Regions from separate parts of the Nocardioides sp. NPDC006303 genome, predicted to be linked through region 2. Evidence: riboswitches for the same ligand, from Rfam matches in the RefSeq annotation. Region 2 holds a riboswitch; the other holds the start of a gene.
What was found. Region 2 has a riboswitch for thiamine pyrophosphate ahead of ABZY89_RS26155 (thiamine phosphate synthase). Riboswitches for the same ligand answer to the same signal wherever they lie in the genome.

Region 1: linked by a shared signal. The riboswitch ahead of ABZY89_RS00590 (thiamine ABC transporter substrate-binding protein) and the one ahead of ABZY89_RS26155 (thiamine phosphate synthase) in region 2 are both predicted to bind thiamine pyrophosphate.

What each region holds. Positions count from the first base shown of each region.
Region 1 covers NZ_JBEXRR010000001.1:119,179-122,581, forward strand. Annotated here, with positions in the region: gene ABZY89_RS00580 (MBL fold metallo-hydrolase) at 1-635, shown strand, start outside; gene ABZY89_RS00585 (GNAT family N-acetyltransferase) at 1,214-1,645, opposite strand; TPP riboswitch at 1,676-1,784, shown strand; gene ABZY89_RS00590 (thiamine ABC transporter substrate-binding protein) at 1,781-2,842, shown strand; gene ABZY89_RS00595 (ABC transporter permease subunit) at 2,839-3,403, shown strand, end outside.
Region 2 covers NZ_JBEXRR010000050.1:15,524-18,926, reverse strand. Annotated here, with positions in the region: gene ABZY89_RS26160 (Gfo/Idh/MocA family oxidoreductase) at 1-1,352, opposite strand, end outside; TPP riboswitch at 1,634-1,743, shown strand; gene ABZY89_RS26155 (thiamine phosphate synthase) at 1,737-2,342, shown strand; gene thiO (glycine oxidase ThiO) at 2,342-3,403, shown strand, end outside.

The DNA.
Region 1 (3,403 bases), on a different contig from region 2:
CCCACGCCGGTGCGCACGAGCTGGCCGCGGAGTGGGCGGCGAACCCGCCGCCCATGCCCGACCTGTCCCACTGGCGGATGCCCGACCGATGGCTCGAGGGCGACGTACGCCTCGACGTGGCCGGCCGCGACCTCGACGCCGTGCACACCCCCGGGCACACCCAGGGCCATTACGTCTTTGCCGATCTGGCCGGCTCGGTCCTGTTCGCCGGCGACCACGTGCTGCCCACGATCACGCCGTCCATCGGCTTCGAGCCGGTGCCGGTCATCGACCCGCTGGGCGACTTCATGGCCTCGCTGACCAAGGTCCGCACCCTGCCCGACCTGCGACTTCTCCCCGCCCATGGGCCGGTCGCCCCGTCCTCGCACGCCCGCGTCGACGAGCTCCTGGCCCATCACGAGTCGCGGCTCGCCCAGTCGCTGGCGTCCCTGAAGGCCGGTCGGCGCTCCGCGCTCGAGGTCGCCAACGACCTCGGCTGGACCCGCCACGAGCGCGCCTTCGCCGAGCTCGACTTCTTCAACGCCGGCCTCGCGGTCATGGAGACCAAGGCCCACCTCGAGCTGTTGGCCGCCCGCGGTCAGGCCACCCGTGAGGAGACCGAGACCAGCGTCCTGTTCGCTCCGGTCGACAGGTGAGGGGACGGCAGTTGTCCCGCCGGTGGTGGTTCCTAGTCCGACAAAAAATCTCTGATGAGCGGCTTATCGCGTGACACTGTTCTCGCGTAAACGGCATCGCCGGCGAACGTATGCTCTCAATATTCCCGACGGCATCTCCGATGCTGAACGTCGCGAGCGAATCACTGCATTCGTCCTGGCGCACTTTCCGTACGTGCATACGTATGCCTGTGATATTCCTTCCACCGTCGCATACCCCGATGCTGTGCTACCGGATGTCGAATATCTTCGTAGCCTCCCCGCGACGAAGATTGACCGAGACGGATATGGCACCACGGGAGATCTGGATATGGATGACGAACGCTCATGGGCGAGCTTCGCTTCTGTGGCGCCGTACGTGTATGACGCGTACGCGTTGGGAAATGGAAGTGTTTACCTTCGAATTGAAGACGAGGGATCCAGCGCGGTTACGCGCCTTCGTGAGGACAGTGTCTTGCTGCGAGATCTTGGATCAAGGTTTCCCCTTCGCCAAGGCTGACCGAGTTCTTCGCGACCCAGTTAGGTCAGGGCGGGCGCGCCTGTGATCTTGTCTTGATTGTTCAGCCCCTGTGCCGCATCGGGGTGTGCGGGATGCCGTCCTCGAGGAACTCCTCGCCGTCCTTCACGAACCCGAACTTGGCGTACCAGCCGGCCAGCGGCGTCTGAGCGTCGAGGACGACGTCGCGGTCGGTGACGGCCTCGACGGCGGCCTTCATGATCACGTCGGCCAGGCCCCTGCCGCGGTGCGTCGGGGCGAGGACGACGCGGCCGATCCGCCACACGTCGCCGTCGTCGAGGATGCGGGCGGTGCCGGCGAGCTGGTCGCCGTCGCTCAGCACCACGTGACGCGTCCCGGGCTCGAGGTCGCGACCGTCCAGATCGAGGTAGGGGCAGTCCTGCTCGACGATGAAGACCTCCTGGCGCAGCCGCCACAGGGCGTACGCGGTCTTCGGGGAAAGGTCGTCGAAGGACGAGATGGCGACGTCGGTCATGGGTGGATTCTCGCAACCAGTAGTGTTGGCGGGAACAGACAGGGGAGGCCGGAAGGCCTGAGAGTGCGGCGAACAGCGCCGCAGACCCTCCGAACCTGCTCCGGTTGATACCGGCGAAGGGAGTCAGGAATGCGCATGCGTACGCCTGCCATCGCTGCCACTGCTATCTCGGCGCTGCTGCTGTCCGCATGCGGGGGCAGCCCCGCCGAGCCGGACGCCGAGCCGTCGAGCGGTTCCGACGACAAGTCGGTCGTGCTGCTGACCCACGACAGCTTCACGCTGCCGAAGGAGGTGCTGGCCGAGTTCACCGAGAAGACCGGCTACACGGCCGAGATCCGGCATGCGGGCGACGGTGGCGAGCTGACCACCAAGATCGCCATGGACACCGGCAACCCCGACGGTGACGCGGTCTTCGGCGTCGACAACACCTTCGCCAGCCGCGCGATCGACCAGGGCGCACTGGAGGCCTACACGCCGAAGACGGTCCCGGCCGGGGTCGACGAGTTCAACCTCCCGGGAGACGACAAGCACTTCCTCACCCCGGTCGACAACGGCAGCGTGTGCGTCAACATCGACACCGAGTGGTTCGCGGCCAAGAAGCTGGCGCCGCCGGAGTCGCTCGACGACCTGGCCGAGCCTGCGTACAAGGATCTCTTCGTGACCCCCGGCGCGGCGACGTCGACGCCGGGGATGGCGTTCCTGCTGGCGACCGTCGCCGAGTACGGCGAGGACGGCTGGGCCGACTACTGGGGCAAGCTGATGGACAACGGCACCAAGGTCGTCGACGGCTGGGACCAGGCCTACTACTCCGACTTCACCCAGGGCGGCGGCAAGGGGACGCGACCGATCGTCGTGTCGTACGACTCCTCGCCGGCCTTCACCGTCAAGGACGGCAAGACGACGACCAAGGCGCTGCTGGACACGTGCTTCCGACAGGTCGAGTACGCCGGCGTGCTCGTGGGCGCCGACCACCCCGAGGGCGCCAAGGCGCTGATCGACTTCATGCTCTCCGACAGCGTGCAGGGGGCGCTGCCGGAGAGCATGTACGTGTTCCCCGTCTCCTCCGGCGTCGAGCTGCCCGCCGACTGGGCGAAGTTCGCGCAGCAGCCGACCTCGCCGCTCTCGGTCGAGCCTGAGGAGATCGACGAGAACCGGGAAGCGTGGCTGGCGACCTGGAGTGACACGATCGCGCAGTGAGCTCCACCCGTCGTGCTGTGACCCGGCGAATCGGGACCCTGGTCGCGCTCGCCGCTCTCCCGGTGGCCGTGCTGGCGGTCTTCTTCGTCCTGCCGGTCATCGGGATGGTGCAGCGCGGCCTGTTCTTCGAGGGATCCTTCGATCCTTCGGTCGTGACCAGGATCCTCGGGCGCCCGGAGATCCAGCGGGCGCTCTGGTTCACGCTGTGGTCCTCGGGGCTGGCGACGGTGCTGAGCGTCGCGCTCGGGCTGCCGGCCGCGTTCGCGCTCTATCGGCTGAGCTTTCCGATGCAGCGGATCATCCGGGCGGGGCTGCTGGTGCCGTTCGTGCTCCCCACGGTCGTCGTCGGGGTCGCCTTCCGCGAGCTCATCGGCGAGGCCGGGCTGTTGGCCGGGTTGGGGCTCGACGGGACGCCGACCGCGATCATCCTCGGGCTGGTGTTCTTCAACGCCTCGGTGGTGATCCGTGCGGTCGGTGCGGCCTGGGAGTCGCTCGACCCGCGTCCCGGGGAGGCCGCTGCCGCGCTGGGTGCCTCGCCGGCGCGGGTCCTGCTGACGATCA
Region 2 (3,403 bases):
ATCTCCACCGGCTTGCCGTTCTTGGCCAGCGACTCGACGCTCAGCGGGACCGGTGAGCACCACATGGCCGAGTCGTAGACGTCGATGTCGGGGACCAGCCCGGCGCGCATCGTCTGGATGAGGCGCCACTGCAGGATGTAGTCCATGCCGCCGTGACCGCTGCCGGAGGCTTCGTCCTCGAGCTCCTTCCAGAGCCAGTGGTCGAACTCTTGGCGCAGCTCCTTGAAGCCGCGCCAGGTGTCGCCGCTGTGCAGCGGCTCGGCGTAGACGCGGGCGCCGGTCGAGTCGCCGCCGACGTAGTCCTCGAACAGGCCGCGGCTGCCCTCGATGCTGTTGATGCGGCTGTAGGGCCGGGGCTGGCTCACGTTGTGCTCGGCGCTGATGGTGCGACCCCCGGAAGTGGTGATCTCGCAGCTGATGCGGTCGCCGTTGATGTACTCCTCCTTCCACGACCGGTGGTCGCGGGGGACGAAGCGCTCGCGGTAGTCGGCCAGGCCCCGCGGCGCGGTCGCGGTGGCGGCCAGCGTGACGGCTCGGTCGCCGCGGTTGACGTCCATCGCGGCAGCGATCGGCGCCAGGCCGTGCATCGGGTAGAAGCTGGCGGTGCTGCGGGTGTGCCACAGGCGCCGCCAGTCGTCGGTGTAGTAGCCGTCGTTGAACAGCAGGGCTCGCAGATCGTGCAGGTAGCCGCCGGCGCCGTGGGTGATGTCGCCGAAGACCCCCTCGTGCGCCATCTTGAGCATCGCCAGCTCGTTGCGGCCGTAGCTGCAGTTCTCGGCGAGCAGCAGGTGCTTCCGGGTCATCTCGGAGGTGTTGACGAGGTCCCACAGCTCGTTGAGCTGCGTGGCGATGGGCAGCTCGACGGCGACGTGCGCGCCGGCCAGCATCGAGGTCCGCGCCTGGTCGTAGTGGAACTCCCAGGGGGTGGCGATGTAGATGAGGTCGAGCTCCTCGCGGTCGAGCATCTGCTTGAAGGAGCCACGCTTGCCGCCGTACTCCTTGGGGCGGGTCTTGCCGCGCGCGACGAGGTCGTCGGCCACCCGCGTGGCGCGGTCGGCGCGGATGTCGCACACCGCGACCACCTGCGCGCCAGGGATGTCGGCCCAGCCACGGGCCATGCCGAAGCCGCGGTTGCCGAGGCCGATCAGCCCGATGCGGACGATCTCGTGCGCCTCGAAGGCCTGGTTGACCATGGTGCGCTGGCCGGCGGCCCGCGCCGGGGTGGCGCCGGCGGTGAGGGCGCCGATGCCCAGGGCGGCCCCGCCCACTGCGGCGGCGGAGCCCAGGACGCTGCGCCGGGAGAACCCGGTAGCGAGCTTGGTGTCGGGCGTGGTGATGGACGTCGTCTGCATGTCTTCGCTCCGAAGTCGAGGTCGGGCCGACACGGCCTGAGTGATCGTTTATGATCGAATCAACGCTTGTATCGGCAGAATCAATCGCTCAGGGAAGACTGTAGGGCACGTCACATCGCGGCGCCAGACCTTCGCGCGCCGCGATCGTCGATCGACACGATCGGCTCGTCGCGGGGGTCAGGGGCGACGAGGCGACGGCGCCGCGGATCTCGACCTACCAGAGGTATCCCGCTGGATGGGCCTAGGGCTGGGGGGTTCTCGGTGGTGCGCGCTATGGTCGGAGACGTCCACACGGGAGTCCGCGGCAGCGGGCTGAGAGGGAGCTGGAGCCGCTCCGACCGTTACACCTGATCCGGATCATGCCGGCGAAGGAAGTGATTGGTTGTGCCTCTTCCACGTATTTTCTGCCTGGTCTCCTCGAGCGAAGATCTCGCGCTGCTGCCTGCCTTCGCGGAGCTCGGCGTCGCCGGCTTCCAGGTGCGCGACAAGGCCGCGACCACCCGGGAGCTGCTCGCCCTGACGGCGACCGTGATCGAGCGGGTGGGTGCGTACGAGGCCTGTGTGGTCGTCGACGACAGGCTCGACGTGGCGCTCGCGTCCGGTGCGCATGGCGTCCACCTCGGTGCCTCCGACCTTCCGCTGGCCGAGGCCCGGCGGATCGCCGACGCGGTCGCGCCGGGGCTGGTCATCGGCGCGACCTGCCGGGACCGTGCCGCGGTCGAGGCGGCTGCCGCGGCGGGCGCGGACTACGCCGGCTTCGGGCCGATCTTCGCCACCACCTCCAAGGCCGGGCTTCCCGACCCGCTGGGGGTATCCGCGGTCTCAGACGCTGCCGGTGTCCTCCCGCTGATCGCGATCGGCGGGATCTCGACCGAGTCCGCCGGCGCCGTACGCGCCGCCGGCGCCCACGGGGTCGCCGTGATCGGCGGGCTCTGGCGACAACCCGACCCACTTCAGGCCGCGAAGGAGCTCGTGGAAGCCGTCGGCTGATGCGCGTGCGGATCCTCGGTGCCGGGATCGTCGGGCTCTCCGTGGCCGACGAGCTGATCCGTCGTGGGCACGAGGTCACGGTGGTCGATCCAGCGCCGGGCTCGGGTGCGTCGTACGCCGCGGCCGGCATGCTCAGCCCGGCCGGTGAGGCCTGGTACGGCGAGGAGGATCTGACCCGGCTCTGCCTGTCCTCCCTCGCGCTCTGGCCCGACGTCGCCGCCCGGCTCGGGGTGCCCGTGCACACCCGCGGGACCCTGCTGGTCGGTGTCGACGCCGGGGACGTCCAGCAGGTCGAGCGGCAGCTCTCGGTGCTCGATCTCGCCGGGGTCTCCTACGAGAGGCTCGTACGCCGCGAGCTGCTCGCCCGCGAACCCGGGCTCGGCCGGGTCGCCGGTGGGGCCTTCCTCGCCGAGGATCATTCGGTCGATCCGCGTGCGGTCGTCGCGGCCCTGCTCGATCGGGTCGGGGACCGTGTTGGTCTCGACACGGATTCGTTCGTTCCTCACGAATCCGGCTCGACCGACGGAACCGCTGGTCGAGCCGCAGGTTCTCCGCTGGTCGGGCCCGGCGAGCGCCAGCGAGCCGGTGTCGAGACCAACACGGTCACCGTCATCGCGACCGGTGCGCAGCTGCCCGATCCGTACTCCTCCCTCATCCGCCCTGTGCGCGGAGACGTGGTGCGCGTGCGGACGCAGGAGCCGGTGGAGCGGACGGTGCGAGCCTGGGCGCACGGCGAGCAGATCTACGTGGTGCCGCGGATCGACAGCGACGAGGTGGTCATCGGGGCCAGCACCGAGGAGCGCGACGGTCCGCTGCTGCCGACCGTCGAAGGGGTGTGGCGGCTGCTCGACTCCGCCCGCCGAGTGGTGCCGGCGCTCGACCGCGCCAGCGTGGTGGAGGTGACCTCGCGCGACCGCCCGGGGACCGCCGACAACCTTCCTCTCGTCGGCCCGACCCACGAGCCGGGCGTCGTGCTCGCCGCGGGTGCCTACCGCAACGGGGTCCTGCTCGCGCCGCTCATCGCGCAGCTGGTGGCCGACCACATCGAGACAGGGTCAGTG